DNA from 3 places in the Arthrobacter sp. BI5 genome. Region 1 is predicted to be linked to each of the others. Evidence: riboswitches for the same ligand, from Rfam matches in the RefSeq annotation. Region 1 holds a riboswitch; each other region holds the start of a gene.
The links. A riboswitch is a leader RNA that binds a small molecule or an ion and turns the genes downstream of it on or off. The one in region 1 is predicted to bind S-adenosylmethionine.
Positions count from the first base shown of each region.

Region 2: it holds a riboswitch for S-adenosylmethionine, as region 1 does, so the genes downstream of both, AC1MED_RS06205 (bifunctional o-acetylhomoserine/o-acetylserine sulfhydrylase) here and AC1MED_RS12505 (aminotransferase class V-fold PLP-dependent enzyme) in region 1, are expected to answer to the same signal.
Region 3: it holds a riboswitch for S-adenosylmethionine, as region 1 does, so the genes downstream of both, AC1MED_RS17090 (DUF1737 domain-containing protein) here and AC1MED_RS12505 (aminotransferase class V-fold PLP-dependent enzyme) in region 1, are expected to answer to the same signal.

Region 1 covers NZ_CM155264.1:2,717,113-2,722,568, forward strand. Annotated here, with positions in the region: gene aroA (3-phosphoshikimate 1-carboxyvinyltransferase) at 1-77, shown strand, start outside; gene rsgA (ribosome small subunit-dependent GTPase A) at 61-1,176, shown strand; gene hisN (histidinol-phosphatase) at 1,258-2,070, shown strand; SAM riboswitch class IV at 2,159-2,272, shown strand; gene AC1MED_RS12505 (aminotransferase class V-fold PLP-dependent enzyme) at 2,307-3,731, shown strand; gene AC1MED_RS12510 (class I SAM-dependent methyltransferase) at 3,802-4,560, shown strand; gene AC1MED_RS12515 (Nramp family divalent metal transporter) at 4,642-5,456, shown strand, end outside.
Region 2 covers NZ_CM155264.1:1,374,569-1,380,024, forward strand. Annotated here, with positions in the region: gene AC1MED_RS06195 (CPBP family intramembrane glutamic endopeptidase) at 60-836, shown strand; gene AC1MED_RS06200 (VOC family protein) at 929-1,567, opposite strand; SAM riboswitch class IV at 1,725-1,840, shown strand; gene AC1MED_RS06205 (bifunctional o-acetylhomoserine/o-acetylserine sulfhydrylase) at 1,904-3,220, shown strand; SAM riboswitch class IV at 3,305-3,420, shown strand; gene metX (homoserine O-acetyltransferase MetX) at 3,432-4,568, shown strand; gene AC1MED_RS06215 (MFS transporter) at 4,741-5,456, shown strand, end outside.
Region 3 covers NZ_CM155264.1:3,680,369-3,685,824, forward strand. Annotated here, with positions in the region: gene AC1MED_RS17075 (aminodeoxychorismate lyase) at 1-678, shown strand, start outside; gene AC1MED_RS17080 (glycosyltransferase family 2 protein) at 698-1,435, opposite strand; gene AC1MED_RS17085 (ATP-grasp domain-containing protein) at 1,422-2,378, opposite strand; SAM riboswitch class IV at 2,683-2,797, shown strand; gene AC1MED_RS17090 (DUF1737 domain-containing protein) at 2,836-3,129, shown strand; gene AC1MED_RS17095 (rhodanese-like domain-containing protein) at 3,126-3,545, shown strand; gene AC1MED_RS17100 (O-succinylhomoserine sulfhydrylase) at 3,546-4,754, shown strand; gene AC1MED_RS17105 (glutamate--cysteine ligase 2) at 4,751-5,456, opposite strand, start outside.

The sequences.
Region 1 (5,456 bases):
TCCCCCGGCTCTGGGACGCCATGCTGGCCCCGGGAGCCTCCGCCGGGAAGGACGCCGCCGGTGGCCCGCAGCACTGACTCCTGGGACGAATCCGACGTCCGGATCCGGCCGAATAAAAAGGGCACCCGGCCCCGCACCAAGGACCGGCCCAGCCACGACGACGCCGTCACCGGACGCATCATCACGGTTGACCGCGGACGTTACACCGCCGTCGTCGGTGAAGGCACCGGCACGGAACGCAAGATCATCGCGGCCCGTGCCCGCGAACTGCGCCGCAACCCCGTCGTAGCCGGGGACTTCGTCTCCCTCGTCGGGGACGTCAGCGGCGAGCCGGACACGCTGGCGCGGCTGGTCAAGATCCAGGACCGCCGCACCCTGCTGCGGCGCAGCGCGGACGACACGGACCCGATCGAACGCGCCGTCGTCGCCAACGCCGACCAGCTGGTCGTCGTCGTGGCCGCGGCGAACCCGGAACCGCGCACCGGGTTCATCGACCGGGCCCTGGTGGCCGCCTACGACGCCGGAATCGAGCCCCTGCTGCTGGTCACCAAGGCGGACGTCAAGGATCCTGCCGAACTGCTCGACAACTACCGGCACCTCGACTTCCCGGTGATCATCTCCAAGACCGCGGATTCGGCAGCCTCCGGCATCGACGCCCGCTCCGATGACGGCCTCTCCGCCCGGCTGGACAAGACCGCCGTCTCGCAGCTGCGCGCGTACCTCGACGGAAAAGTCACCGTAATGCTGGGCCACTCCGGCGTCGGCAAATCCACCATGGTGAACGCGCTCACCGGCGCCGAACGCGCCACCGGCGGCGTCAACGCCGTCACCGGCCGCGGCCGCCACACCTCATCCTCCGCGCTGGCGCTGAAGGTCAACGATGCGCCCGCCGGCAGCTGGATCATCGACACCCCCGGCATCCGCTCCTTCGGCCTGGCCCACGTGGACCCGGACCGGATCCTGCGCTCCTTCCCGGACCTGGCGCCCGGCACCGAGGACTGCGAACGGGGCTGCAAGCACGACGCCTCCGCCGTCAACTGTGGGGTGGACGCCTGGGTGCAGGGCGGCCACGCCGGCCCGTCCGGCCCGGCCCGGCTCGCCTCGCTGCGCAGGCTGCTCGGCACCGACCCGCGGCTGGAAGCGCAGGACACCAAGGAACTCGGCAGCGTCTCCTAGCAGCGCCTGCCGAGCGGGTCGCCCGGCAGCGGGCGACGTGGCCTCCCGGCCTGCGGCGCGTTTTGGCGGTAGTTTGGAGGCATGAGTCAACCCGCTTCGAGCTACAACGATGACCTGCGCCTTGCCCATGTACTGGCAGATTCCGTAGATTCCCAGACCATGAACCGCTTCAAGGCGCTCGACCTTCGGATCGAGACGAAGCCGGACCTCACTCCCGTCACCGACGCGGACAAGGCCGCCGAGGAAGCCATCCGGGGGCAACTGTCCCGCTCCCGCCCCCGCGACGCCGTGCTCGGCGAGGAGTTCGGCAGCTCCGGCCACGGCTCCCGCCGCTGGATCATCGACCCAATCGACGGCACCAAGAACTTTGTCCGCGGCGTCCCAGTCTGGGCCACCCTGATCGCCCTGGTCGATGAAGGCGAGCCCGTGGTCGGCGTCGTCAGTGCCCCGGCCCTGGGCAAACGCTGGTGGGCGGCCAAGGGCGCCGGCGCCTACACGGGCCGCTCGCTGGCCGCCGCCAGCCGGCTGAAAGTCTCGAACGTCTCCCGGCTGGCCGACGCCTCGCTGTCCTACTCGAGCCTGGGCGGCTGGAAGCAGCGAGGCAACCTCGATGAGTTCCTTGGCCTCACTGAGGAGGTCTGGCGCACCCGCGCCTACGGCGACTTCTGGTCCTACTGCCTGGTGGCCGAAGGCGCCGTCGACATCGCCTGCGAGCCTGAACTCAACCTCTACGACATGGCGGCGCTGGTCCCGATCGTGACGGAAGCCGGCGGCCGCTTCACCTCGCTCGAGGGTGAGGACGGTCCCTTCGGCGGCAACGCCCTGGCCACCAACTCGATCCTGCACTCGGAGGTCCTCAAGCGCCTCAACCCCGGCCTGGATGACCTGCTCTAGCCGGCCCGCCCGCGGCAGTTCGTAACACAGCGCTTCATATTTCCGCCTCGCTTTTCCGTCCGCCGGGCCATGTCCTAGGCTCGAAACAGGTCACGAGTGCCAGCGCTAAACCCCGGTTTGCTGGCCGGCAACCCTCCATTCGCGGCGGGGTGCCCCGGGTGACGACCTGGCCGGTCCGGAGCGGACCCGGCAAGCGCGGATCCCCTGTGAGCGGGGTCCTTTTTGAGCGAGGTCCCATGACGACTGCCACCATCCCCACCCACACCACCAGCGCCGGCGCGGCCCTTTCCGAGACGCGCTTCGACGCCGCGCGCCGGCCGCTGTCCGCCGTCTCCGGCGCCGAGATCCAGGCCCCGCTGATCCAGGGCGGCCAGGTCCGCTACGCCAACCTCGACTACGGCGCCTCGGCCCCGGCGCTGTCCGTGGTGTCCGCCTACTTGAACGAGATCCTGCCCTACTACGCCAGCGTGCACCGCGGCGCCGGCTACGCCTCCCAGCTCAGCACCTCGGTGTACGAAAACGCCCGGAACATCGTCCGCGGGTTCGTCGGCGGACGCCCGGACGACTCGGTGATCTTCACCCGGAACACCACCGATTCGCTGAACCTGCTGGCCGGCTGCCTGCCCGTTGCCGGCGGCCAGCACACCGGCGAGGTGCTTTACCTCGACATTGAGCACCACGCCAACCTGCTGCCCTGGCAGAACGTCCCGCACCGCAGCGTCGTCGCGGCGCCCACCCTGGCCGGCACCCTGGCACGGCTCCGGACGGAACTCACCCACGGCGACGTGAGCCTGCTGGCCGTGACCGGCGCATCCAACGTCACCGGCGAAATCCTGCCGATCCGTGAGCTGGCCGCCCTGGCGCACGAATTCGGCGCCCGGATCGCCGTGGACGCCGCCCAACTGGCCCCGCACCGCCGCATCAACATCGCCGCCGACGACGTCGATTACCTCGCCTTCTCCGGCCACAAGCTCTACGCCCCGTTCGGCGCCGGGGTGCTGGTGGGCCGGCCGGACTGGCTCGACGCCGGCACCCCGCACCTTGCCGGGGGCGGCGCCGTGCGGGATGCGCGGCTCGACACCGTCAGCTGGACCACCGGCCCGGCCCGCCACGAGGGCGGCTCCCCGAACGTCCTCGGCGCCGCCGCGCTGGCCCGCGCCAGCCAGGTGATCGAGTCGCTTGACGAACAGCAGTGGCACGCCCACGAGGACGCCATCCGCTCCTTCCTGGTGGAGGGCCTGCAGCGGATCGAGGGTGTGAGCGTGCACCACATCTTCGAAGACACCGCCCGCGGGGAGGGGCCCGGGACGATCGGCGTCGTGAACTTCTCGGTCGCCGGGTACGACGCCGGACTGGTCGCCGCCTACCTCTCCGCCGAACACGGCATCGGCCTGCGCGACGGCCGGTTCTGCGCCCATCCGCTGCTGAAGCGGCTTGGCCTGCCGGCCGGGTCGCTGCGCGCCAGCTTCGGCCTCGGCTCCCGGCTCGAGGACGCCCAGCGGCTGCTCGCCGGTCTCCAGGAGCTGCGGCGGGGCGGCCTGGGCTGGGACTACGTGGTGGACGCCGGCCGCTGGGTGCCGGCCAACGACGCGCGCAGCTACCCGCACTGGGCGCCGAACACGCCGGGCACCGCGGGAGCCGCCCCCTGCACCCTCGACTAGGGGCCCCGCCTCCGGCCGCGTGCGGTAAATTCGGAGGGTACTTACCTATTGCTGCCGAAGGAGATCGCACGTGGCACGCGGCGGCCCCAAACTCCACCACCACCGGCGACAGGAGCTCGGCCAGAGCTTCCAGGACGGCGGCGAGCACTACGACCGGGTCCGGCCGGGCTACCCCGCGGACTCGGCCGACTGGCTGATCCCCGGCGGGGCCCGGGACGCCGCCGACCTGGGCGCCGGCACGGGCAAATTCACGGCTCTCCTGGTCGAACGGGGACTGAAGACGGTGGCCGTGGACCCGTCCCCGGACATGCTGGAACAGCTGCGCCGCACGTTGCCGGACGTCACCGCCGTCGAGGGCACCGCCGAACACACGGGACTGGCGTCCGGGGCGTTCGACCTGGTCACGGTGGCCCAGGCCTGGCACTGGTGCGATCCCCTGCTGGCCAGCACCGAGGCTGCCCGGATCCTGCGCCCGCAGGGCATCCTCGGCCTGATCTGGAACCAACTCGACACCTCGGTCCCGTGGGTGCACCGGCTCTCGCGGATCATGCACGCCGGGGACGTCCACAAGCCCGACTTCACACCGCCGCTGGGACCGGAATTCACCGGGTTGCAGAGCCACCTCACCCGTTGGGAGGACCCAGTCACCAGCCAGGACCTCATGGAACTGGCCAAGTCCCGCAGCTACTACCTGCGGGCAGGCGAGACCACCCGGGCCAAGGTCTTCGGCAACCTCGACTGGTACCTGCACGAGCACCTCGGGCACACTCCCGGCGAGCTCCTGCCGCTCCCCTACCTGACGCAAACCTGGCGCGCCGCCCGGGCCTGAGGTTCCCGCATTGCGCTGGGGGCATGCCGCACCTATCATTTCGGTGTGCCTAACTTTTGTGTGTAGGCACCCTGGAACTTCATGGGAGCCGCAGTGCTGGACGTCACCGGACACGAACCCCGCCCCGCGGGGCCGCCGCCCGCCCGCAGGGTCCGGGGCCGCCGCCGTGCCCTGCTCGGCCTGCTCGGCCCGGCGTTCGTGGCCGCCATCGCCTACGTGGATCCCGGCAACGTCGCCGCTAACCTCACGGCCGGGGCGCAGTACGGCTACCTGCTCGTCTGGGTCCTCGTCGCGGCCAACGTGATGGCGGTGCTGGTCCAGTACCAGTCCGCCAAACTCGGCATCGTCACCGGCAAAAGCCTTCCCGAGATCCTCGGCGAACGGCTCCGGCCGGTGTGGCGCCGTGCTTTCTGGGTCCAGGCCGAAATCGTGGCGGCGGCCACCGACCTCGCCGAGGTGGTGGGCGGCGCCGTCGCCCTGTACCTGTTGTTCGGCCTCCCCCTGCCCCTCGGCGCCGTGATCGTCGGCGGCATTTCCATGGCACTGCTCGCCGTGCAGAGCCGGAACCAGCAGCGGCCGTTTGAGTTCGTCATTATCTTCCTGCTCGGCATCATCACCGTCGGCTTCCTGGCCGGACTGTTCATCAGCCCGCCCGATCCCGGCGGCGTAGTGGCCGGACTTGTGCCCGGCTTCCAGGGCCCGGACACGGTGCTGCTGGCCGCGAGCATGCTCGGCGCGACCGTGATGCCGCACGCCATCTACGTCCACTCCGCACTCTCCCGGGACCGGCACCGCCCGAACCCCCACCTCCACGTGCCGCCGCACGCGATGGCGCGGCTGGTCAAGGCCACGCGCTGGGACGTCGTCGCGGCCCTGGCCGTGGCCGGTATCGTCAA
Region 2 (5,456 bases), 1.3 Mb from region 1:
CACAGCCCCAGCATAGGCACGTGCAGTCAACTCCCGGCAACGGCAGGCAAGATAGAAACATGTTGGTTCCCTCCCGCCGTCGGCTGCGGCTAGAAGTCTGGATCGTCCTGGGGCTGTCGCTCGGGCAGTCGGCGGTGTACTCGGTGGTGCAGTTGCTGGACAAACTGACCCGTGCGCCGCTGGCGCAGGGCACCTCGACGCTGAACCGCTCGCAGAGCACCCGCGAGTACTTCGACCTCACCTACCAACTGCTGGACATCATCTTCGCCCTGGTGCCGGTGGTGCTGGTGATCTACTTCCTGACCGAACACCGGCCCGCCGGCCTGGCCGCCGGCACCGGGACCTCGGCGTTCCGGAAGCTGGGCTTCAACTTCGCCCGGCCCGGCAAGGACCTGGCCCAGGGCCTCGGCCTCGCCGCCCTGATCGGCATACCCTCGCTGGGCCTGTACGCGGCCGGCCGGGCGCTGGGGATCACGACGGCGATCATCCCCAGCGCGCTGGACTCCTACTGGTGGACCGTCCCGGTGCTGATCCTCTCCGCGATCCGGCACGGGATCGTGGAAGAAGTCATTGTGGTCGGCTACCTGCTCGACCGGCTCGGCAAGTTCGGCTGGGGCATGCCGCTGGCCATCTTCGCCAGTTCCATGCTGCGCGGCAGCTACCACCTCTACCAGGGCTTTGGGCCCTTCATCGGCAACGCCATCATGGGCGTCATCTTCGCGCTGATCTATACGAAGACGCGACGCGTGATGCCGCTGGTGATCGCCCATGCGCTGCTGGACATCGTGGCCTTCGTCGGGTTCAGCCTCTTCGGCAAGGCGATCGGCCTCGGCTAGGCGCACCAGGCCTTAAAAGGATTCGGCCGCCAGCGGTGGGTGGCATCATTGGCACCCGCTGCTGGCGGCCGAAGTTTTTCGGGCAGGAAGCGTCAGATGGTGACGGCTCCGGAATCGGTTTCGAAGGTGACGGACAGGATGCCCGGCGTACCGTGCGGGGCCAGCCAGTTCACGTCCACATCCTCCAGCGGCTTCTCCACCGGTTCGCCCAGCCACTCGGTGACCCGCTCGGCGGAGCCTGCGATGGTGAGCGCGGACATCTTGACGCCGCTCTCGTAGGCGTTGGACGGGTGCAGGGCGGGATCGCCCTCCCACTTGAGCATGTAGGGGACCTGCGGATCCGCGATAAGGCCCAGGATGCCGATCTGCTTCCAGACCAGTTCGCGGCCGTCGGGGAACTTGCGGTTGCCGTTGACGGCCGACCGGCCCAGGCGCTCCTCGAAGGGTGCCAGGTCGTCAACCTCAACGCACCAGCCCATCCAGCCGCCGCCGGCGGCGGAACGGGCCCGGACGGCCTGGCCGAACGGCGCCTTGTCCGAGGCAGGGTGGTCCAGGACCTCCACGACCTCCAGGTACTTGTGCCCGGCGAGCGGGATAATCATGTTGCGGGTCCCGAACCGGGGGTGGACTCCGCCCTTGACGGCTTCGACCCCGAGGGCGGACGCGATACGTTCGGTGGTGGCAGCGAGGCCATCTTGTTCACAGGCGTAAGAGACGTGATCCATGCGCATGCCCTCATCTTGGCACTTTGTGATGGAGCTCTCAGCTTAGGCTGTCCTAACCCTGATGGGATGTCATTTTCCAGGGCTCCAGGGCCGGTCCACGGGCCAAATTCATATTCGTCACAAAGCTATCCAGCCGCCGTCGAGCCTTCCTAAACTGGAGCCAGGTCATGAGTGCCAGCACCAAGCCCCGGCTTGCTGGCCGGCAACCCTCCTTGCGCGGTGGGGTGCCCCGGGTGAAGACCTGGCCCTCCGGCGCCCGCCGGGAGGCAAGCGCGGCGGCAGAGCCGTTCCGGTCCCGGGAGGACCGGAAGGGCCTGTGCCCAGTCACTCAGGAGATCCCCGATGTCCAACGCCTGGTCCTTTGAAACCCGCCAGATCCACGCCGGCCAGGAGCCGGATTCCGCCACCGGTGCGCGGTCGCTGCCGATCTACCAGACGACGTCGTTCGTCTTCCCCAGCGCGGAAAGCGCGGCCAACCGCTTCGCGCTCGCCGAACTCGCCCCCATCTACACCCGGATCGGAAACCCCACCCAGGACGCGGTGGAGCAGCGCGTGGCGAGCCTCGAGGGCGGCCTCGGGGCGCTTCTGCTCAGTTCCGGGCAAGCCGCCGAAACCCTTGCGATCCTCAACATCGCCGAGGCCGGGGACCATGTGGTGGCCAGCCCCAGCCTCTACGGCGGCACCTACAACTTGCTGGCCCACACGCTGAAGAAATTCGGCATCTCGGTAACTTTCGTCGCGGACCCGGACAACCTGGAGCAGTGGCGCGACGCCGTGCAGCCGAACACCAAGCTGTTCTTCGGTGAGGTGGTGTCCAACCCCCGGCAGGACGTGCTGGACATCGAGGGCATCGCGGACGTGGCGCACCGGGCCGGGGTGCCGCTGATCGTGGACAACACGCTCTCCACCCCCTACCTGATCCGGCCGATCGAGTGGGGCGCCGACATTGTGGTCCACTCGGCCACCAAATACCTCGGCGGGCACGGCACCGCGATTGCCGGCGTCATCGTGGACTCCGGCAACTTCGACTTCGGCAAGGACCCGGAGCGCTACCCCGGCTTCAACACCCCTGACCCCACCTACAACGGCCTGGTCTACGCCCGAGACCTCGGCGCGGACGGTGCGCTGGGCGCCAACCTGTCCTACATCCTCAAGGCCCGGGTCCAGCTGCTGCGCGACCTCGGCTCCGCCGTCTCGCCGTTCAACGCCTTCCTGATCGCCCAGGGCATCGAGACGCTGAGCCTGCGGATGGAGCGGCACGTTGCCAACGCCGTCAGGGTTGCCGAATGGCTGGAGGCCAGGGCCGACGTCGAATCCGTCGCCTACGCCGGGCTGCCGTCCAGCCCCTGGTACGAGCGCGGCCGCAAGTACGGGCCGAAGGGCACCGGCGCCGTCGTCTCCTTCAACCTGGCCGGGGGAGCGGAGGCCGGCAAGCGCTTCGTCGACGCCCTCGAACTGCACTCCCATGTGGCGAACATCGGCGACGTGCGCTCGCTGGTCATCCACCCGGCGTCGACCACGCACAGCCAGCTCTCGCCGGAGCAGCAGGCGGTGGCCGGCGTCAACCCCGGCCTGGTGCGGCTTTCGGTGGGACTCGAACACATCGACGACATCATCGCGGACCTCGACGCCGGCTTCCGCGCGGCCAAGAACGCCTGAGGCGGGCGGCGCCGACGGGACCGGCTGTCACACAGCCGTCACAATCTTCGCGCTTGCGCCGCCGGGTTTCGTAGAATCGAGGCAGGTCATGAGTGCCAGCGACAGCCCCGGCTTGCTGGCCGGCAACCCTCCATTTGCGGCGGGGTGCCCCGGGTGAAGACCTGGCCTGCCGGTCAGCTGACGGCGGGCAAGCGCGAAGTTAGGTCCTCACATGACGATTGCCGTCACCCGCACGGGTGTACCCGAATGCAAACCCTCCACTGTTCCTGATGGGACGGTGCAGTACCTCCCGCTCGGTTCTTTGGCCCTTGAATCCGGTGCCACCCTGCCGGAGGTCACCCTCGCCTACGAGACCTGGGGGACGCTGAACGCCGACGCCTCCAACGCCGTGCTGATCGAGCACGCCCTGACCGGCGACACCCACGTCACCCGCGGCGCCGGCGAAGAGCCGGGCTGGTGGGAACAGCTGGCCGGCCCGGGCGCCCCGGTGGACACGGACAAGTACTTTGTGGTCTCGATCAACATCCTCGGCGGCTGCTACGGCTCCACCGGGCCGTCCACGCCGGCCCCCGACGGACGGCCCTGGGGCTCGCGGTTTCCGCTGGTCACCCTGCGGGACAGCACCGCCGCCGAGGCGCGGCTCGCCGACGCGCTGGGAATCAGCAGCTGGTATGCCGTGCTGGGGGGTTCGCTCGGGGGAGCCCGTGCGCTGGAGTGGGCGGTCAGCTACCCGGACCGGGTCCGGCGCTGCGCCGTGATTTCGATAGGCGCCCGCAGCACCGCCGAGCAGATCGCGTTCGCCCAGGCCCAGACCCTGGCGATCCGCCAGGACCCCAACTTCAACGGCGGTGACTACTACGGCGGCCCGGAACCGGACGCCGGCCTGGCCCTGGCGCGCCGGATCGCCCACATCACCTACCGTTCCGCCGCGGAGCTGGACGCCCGCTTTGGCCGGAACGCCCAGGCGGCGGAGGACCCGTTGGAAGCCGGGTCGCTGGCCGGCCGGGGCCGTTACCAGGTGGAGAGCTATCTGGACCACCAGGGCAACAAGCTGGTCCGCCGCTTCGACGCCAACAGCTACATCGCCATCACCGAGGCGCTGATGAGCCACGACGTCAGCCGCGGCCGGGGAAGCCTGGAGCAGGCTGTTTCGCGGGCCACCGCGGAGTTCTTTGTGGCGGCCGTGGACTCGGACCGGTTGTATTTCCCGGCCCAGTCCCGTGAACTCGCCGGCGCGCTGCCGGGCGAGGTGCCTGTGCACGTCATCGAGGCGCCGATCGGCCATGACGGCTTCCTGACCGAAATCGGGCAGCTCAGCGAACAGCTCCGCGGCAACTTCTTCGCCTAGCCGGCACCAGCTCGTGTGCATTTTTGCAGACGCCCTCTGCGCGATTGGTCGTTGAGCCTTCCGCGCCCGCAGTCCATACTCGTGGAGAATGACGCCGTGTGTCCCAACTCACACACACGTTAGTCAGCCCAATGGTCCACAGGGTGTCGAAGGCGACACCGAAGGAGTTCGCATGAGCACGGAAAACGCCGCCGCAAGGCGCGCAGAGGACACCGACGTCAAGACGTCAGGTCTCAAGAAAGTAGTGGCAGCCTCGATGGCCGGCACGGTGGTGGAGTGGTATGAATTCTTCCTCTACGCCTCGGCGGCGACGCTGGTCTTTGGCAAGATGTTCTTCCCCAACTCCGGAACGGAACTGGACGGCATCATCGCCGCGTTCCTGACCTACGCGGTGGGCTTCGTTGCCCGCCCCATCGGCGGCATCGTCTTTGGCCACTTCGGCGACAAGTTCGGCCGCAAGCAGCTGTTGCAGCTCAGCATCATCCTGGTCGGTGTCTCGACCTTCCTGATGGGCTGCCTGCCGAGCTTCCAGCAGATCGGCTACTGGGCTCCGGCGCTCCTGGTCTTCCTGCGCTTTGCCCAGGGCTTCGCCGTCGGCGGTGAGTGGGGCGGCGCCGTCCTGCTCGTCGCCGAGCACAGCCCCAGCAAGTCCCGCGGCTTCTGGGCCAGCTGGCCGCAGTCGGCGGTCCCGATGGGCAACCTGCTCGCCACCGGCGTGCTCTTCCTGCTCTCCTCCATCCTGTCCTCGGCGGACTTCCTCGGCTGGGGCTGGCGCATCGCGTTCTGGCTCTCCGCCGTGATCGTGGTCATTGGCTACTACATCCGCACCAAAGTCCAGGACGCCCCGATCTTCCTCGAGGCACAGAAGGAAGTTGTTACGGAAAACAA
Region 3 (5,456 bases), 960 kb from region 1:
GCTGACGACGCCGGCGATGCTGGCGAAGCTGACGGTGCGGCTGACGAGGTGGTGGTGAAACTGCTCGCCACCCGCGGCGTCGAGGGCGACTCCGCACCGACGTGCTGGGTCCAGGCCTCCCCTCCGCCGGCCGTCGGGCGGCTGCAGCGTGAGACGGGCATTGACGTCATCCTGCTGGACCGCGGCTATGACAGCGAGGTGGGCGAACGCGCCCCGTGGCTGCTGCTGGGCGCCAAGACGCTGTCCTACGCGGTGAACATGGCGGCGCTCCGGTATGCCCACCACCAGGGCGCGGACGATGTCATCTTCACCTCCGCGGACGGCCGGGTCCTGGAGGGTCCGACGTCGACCGTGCTGCTGGCGCACCTGGAATCCACCGACGACGGCGCGGGCGGGGTGCGGACCGTGCGCCGGCTGATCACCCCGCAGCTGGATAGCGGAATCCTTCCCGGCACCTCGCAGGGCGCCCTGTTCACTGCGGCGAAGGCCGCCGGGTGGGAACTCGGCTACGGTCCGCTGGTCCCCGAGGACTTGTACGACGCGGACGCCGTCTGGCTCATCTCGAGCATCCGGCTCCTCGCCCCGGTGAACCACATCGACGGCAAGGAGATCGGCACGCCCGAACTGCGGCGGCAGCTCACGGCGGAGCTCAACGAACTTTTCGCCACGATCGAGTAAGGCGCGGAGCGACCCGAGCTCAGCTCCGGGTCCTTGGGCGATGGAACCGGTCCCCCGCGGTAGTCGCTGAAGTATCGGCGTAGGCCAAGTCACGCGGAGCGGAGGCCACCCGGTAGCCGGCGCGGCGCACCCGCCTGATCAGTTCCCGGTCTCCGCCCACCAGCAGGTCTTCCGGGAGAGGTCCGATTTCCTCAAGCACGGCCCGGGATACCGCTCTGATGTTGCCGGGGCGGGCCGGCAGGCAGCCGCTCACGGCGAGGGCTCTCCGGAGCAACCCGGCGCCGCGGCTCAGGGAGGATGGTATCCGGGGCCGCTCCGGGGCCGCCGTGGCCGGCCGGGCGTCGCCGCAGACCGCGCCGGTATTCTCGTCCGCGAAGCCTTGGAGCATCCTTTTGACCGTGTTCCGTGAGAGGACCACGTCCGAATCCATGAACACCACGACCTCGCCGGATGCGTGCCGTAAGCCCAGATTCAGGGCGGCACCTGTGCCCACGTTGGCCTGGCTGAGCACTTTGATTCGGAGATCGGCCGCGGCCACGCCCTTCATCAGTTCGAACGTGTTGTCGGTCGAGCCGTCGTCGACCAGCACCACTTCGTAACGGTCGTAGCTGGTGAGCTGGATGGAGCGTACACAGCTCTCTATGCGGGCCGCCTCGTTGAAGGCCGGCACAATGATCGACACAGTCGGCCACATGTCCAGCAGGGTGGGCACCCCGCGGCGACGCCGCACTGCGGCGCGGACCTCATACCAGGGCATTGCCGTGCACCCGTGGGAACTGACGGAAGGATGCCGGGTTGAACGATGGCAGGGTAAATGCCCCTAGAACGGCGTCGAGCAATTCCGGGACGAGCCCGCTGTTCCTGCCGAACCGGGCGGTCACACCGAGCACCACCGGCGTCCCGTCGGCACGCCGCCTGACATCGACGCCAACCGGGCCGGTCAGCCCAAGCGCGCGGACAGCGGCCATGGCCACATTTCCCACATCCATGGCCTCGCCGATTTCGACCCGACGGGCGGCCGCCGCGTTTCCAGCCTTCCCCTGGGCCGGTGCAGTTTTTTCGATAACGACGACGAACGGAGCGGCCGCGTTCTGCACCGGGGTGCCGAAGACCATCGGGCCGTAAGCGGTTCCCGGGATGAATTCCTGCACGATCTGGCCTTCCGGCAGTCTGTGCCAGTCCACGTCGCTGCCTCCGTCGACGACGGTCACGCCGCTGCCGCCGCCGGAGACCCGGGGGCGGACGACTACCGGTCCGCCAAGCGCTTCCATGGCGGCCTCAGCGCCGGAGAAATCCCGGGGCACCCCGAACCGCGGGACGGCCACCCCGGCCGATTGCAGCCGCCATGCGGTAAAGAGCCTGTCGTGGGCGAGGGCCACGGGTCCCGGCTCGCCAATGATGACGCGGACATCGGGGCCGAAGGCGGGCCGGAAGGCCGCCAGCTGCGGCAGCTCGTCAGTCACGGTAGGAATGACAACGTTCACGTCTTCGGCGGCCACCAGCCGGCGGAGCGCCGAGACCAGCTCCGGATCCGAGGCCTCCGGGACGCGGACGGCGGTGATTCCCGACCCTGCCGGCAGTTCGCGGATGTCGGTACCCAGGACGGGGACGCCTCGCGCTTTGAGCTGGGCCGCGACGGCCCGTCCGGCAGGTCCCCCCGCGCCGGTGATGAGCACGCGGGGCTTCACAGGTGGTCCCATAAAAATCCAGTTCCTTCGTAGACATGCCGGGTGCCCCAGTGCAGCGCCTGGCTAATGCTGGTTATCCCATTGGAAATCTGCTGGCACGTCGGTCGTGCCCGTCCCAGTCAAGGCGAGGGTGGCCAGGGATATCCCGAGTAGGAACTACCCGAATCTGCCCCGCAGGCACTGCGCCGGATGCCCACGAGTACTGGGGTTGCTGCCAGCGCTACCCGCGCCCATGCCGTTGCTGGAAACGCCGGCCCGTGACTTAACATGACGGCGCCGCCGGTGCCGACGGCACGGAAGTGCTACGTTTTTGGGGAGTAATGAGACCCGGCGCCAAGCCCTGACTGGCCGGTCGGCAACCCTCCCTTTCGCGGCGGGGTGCCTCAGGTGAATACTCGGCATATCGAGAGTTCGAGCTGCAAGCGTGAAAGTAAGGAGATCCGTCGTGCCCGACGCGTCCGCACCCGCTGTGCCCGCCACAGCCCCCGCCCCGTCCTCCGCCGCCCCCGGCCCGGCCGCCGAAGCGAGGCTGGCCTACCGCCTGTTCACCGGTCCCGATGACCGCAGCTTCTGCGAACGGGTCTCCGCCGCCCTGGCCGAGGGCTATGTCCTGCATGGCAGCCCCTCCGCGACCTTCAATGGCAGCACCGTGATCGTGGCCCAGGCGCTCGTGCTGCCGTCCGCCATCGCGAGCGCTGACGCCGCCGTCGCCAACGCGGTGGATGAGCTGGACGTCGAGTTCGACGGCGGGGGCCACGCATGAACTACGCCGGAGACCTGAGCCCGGAGGAGGCATGGGCCACGCTTGAGGCGGGCGCCGTCCTGGTGGACGTCCGCACCGAGGGCGAATGGGCCCGGATCGGCACCCCCGACACCACGGCCGCGGGCGAACGACGGAACGATCCGCTCTTCATCCAGTGGAACCTGGCCGGCGGCATCCCCAATTCGCAGTTTGTTGAACAGTTGAAACAGCGGGCCCCGAAAGGCGGAGGAACCGAACTGGTCTTCCTGTGCCGTTCAGGCGCCCGGTCCGTCGCCGCGGCAATAGCGGCGACGGAAGCCGGCTTCACCTCTTACAACGTCCTCGAGGGCTTCGAAGGCGAACCGGACCGTCACGGCGAACGCACCGTCAACGGCTGGAAAAACCGCGGCCTGCCCACCAACCCCGGAAAGCACTAAGTGAGCTTTAATCCCGATGCCCAAGGCTGGAGCCCGGACACCCAGGCCGTCCGCGGCGGACTCGACCGCACCGGCTTCCAGGAGACCACCGAACCGATCTTCCTGAACTCAGGCTTCGTCTACGAATCCGCCGCCGCCGCGGAACGCGCCTTCACCGGCGAGGACGAACGCTTTGTGTATTCGCGCTACGGCAACCCCTCGGTGGCCACCTTCCAGGAGCGGCTCCGGCTGCTGGAAGGAACCGAAGCATGCTTCGCGACGGCGTCCGGCATGTCCGCCGTGTTCACCGCGCTGGGGGCGCTGCTGGGGGCCGGCGACCGGGTAGTCGCCGCCCGCTCCCTCTTCGGATCCTGCTTCGTGATCCTCAACGAGATCCTCCCCCGCTGGGGTGTGGAGACGGTCTTCGTGGACGGCCCCGACCTTGAGCAGTGGCGCTCGGCGCTGTCGGAGCCGACGACGGCGGTCTTCTTCGAGTCGCCGTCGAACCCGATGCAGGAAATCGTGGACATCGCCGCCGTGAGCGAACTGGCGCACGCCGCCGGCGCGACCGTCATCGTTGACAACGTCTTTGCCACTCCCCTGCTGCAGCGCTGCGGGGAACTCGGCGCGGACGTGATTGTGTATTCCGGCACCAAACACATTGACGGCCAGGGCCGGGTGCTCGGCGGCGCGATCCTGGGCACCAAGGAGTTCATCGAAGGCCCGGTCAAGCAGCTTATGCGCCACACCGGCCCGGCGCTCTCCGCCTTCAACGCGTGGGTGCTGACCAAGGGGCTGGAGACCATGGCCCTGCGGGTGAACCACTCCTCCGCCTCCGCGCTGCGGCTGGCCGAGTGGCTCCAGGAGCAGCCGGCGGTCAGCTGGGTCAAGTACCCGCTGCTGCCATCCCATCCGCAGTACGAGCTGGCCGCACGGCAGATGAAGGCCGGCGGCACCGTCTTGACGTTCGAGCTGTCACCCTCGCCCGGCCGCACGGCCAAGGAGGCCGCCTTTGCGCTGCTGGACTCGCTGCGGATCATCGATATTTCCAACAACCTGGGTGATTCGAAGTCCCTGATCACCCATCCGGCCACCACGACGCACCGCGCCATGGGACCGGACGGCCGGGCAGCGATCGGGCTGAGCGACGGCGTCGTCCGGCTGTCGGTGGGCCTGGAAGACGTCGAGGACCTGATCCGCGACCTCGGGCAGGCACTCAAGCAGGTTTAGTCCCGGCGTACCCGTGAGAGCACGGGGGTCGGCTCCGCTGCCGCCCTGGCGTCCGCGCCGTGCGTCGTGACCCGCACGGCGTGGGCGACGACGGCGGCCAGGCCTGCGTCGTCGGCGGGCGTGTCCAGCCCGGGCGCGCAGAGCGCCTGGCGCTGCAGCTGCGACCCGGTGCCGTTCGCCAGGACCCGGTCCACGCCGCGGCGCGCCAGTTCCAGCTCGCCCTGCTCCGCCAGGACGGGGGCCACGAAGTCCACCAGCGCATGCACCACCTCGGCGGCAGGGGCGGGCCGGAAGCTGCCGAAGTCCAGCAGCTCGCCGCGCAGCCCGCAGTTGCTGGCCTGCCAGGCGGCCATCTTCAGCAGCACCGTCGGTACCGGGGCCGGATCCACGCCGTCGCGCCACTCCCGGCTGGCGGACTCCACCAGTGCGCGCACCAGCACCGCGATCAGCGCTGCGTCCTCCGCGCGCAGGCAGACATCCGCGACCCGGACCTCGACGGTGGGGTGGTGCCGGGCCAGCCGCGCGTCGAAGTAGACCATGCCTTCGTCAAACAGCACCCCGCTCTCCAGCAGCCGCGTGACTACCCGCCGGTACACCGGAAGGCTGCCGAAGATCGTGGCGGGACCGGCTGCCGGCCAGCGGTTCCACGCCTGGGTACGGTAGCTTTCGAAGCCGGTCTCCGCCCCGTTCCAGAAGGGCGAG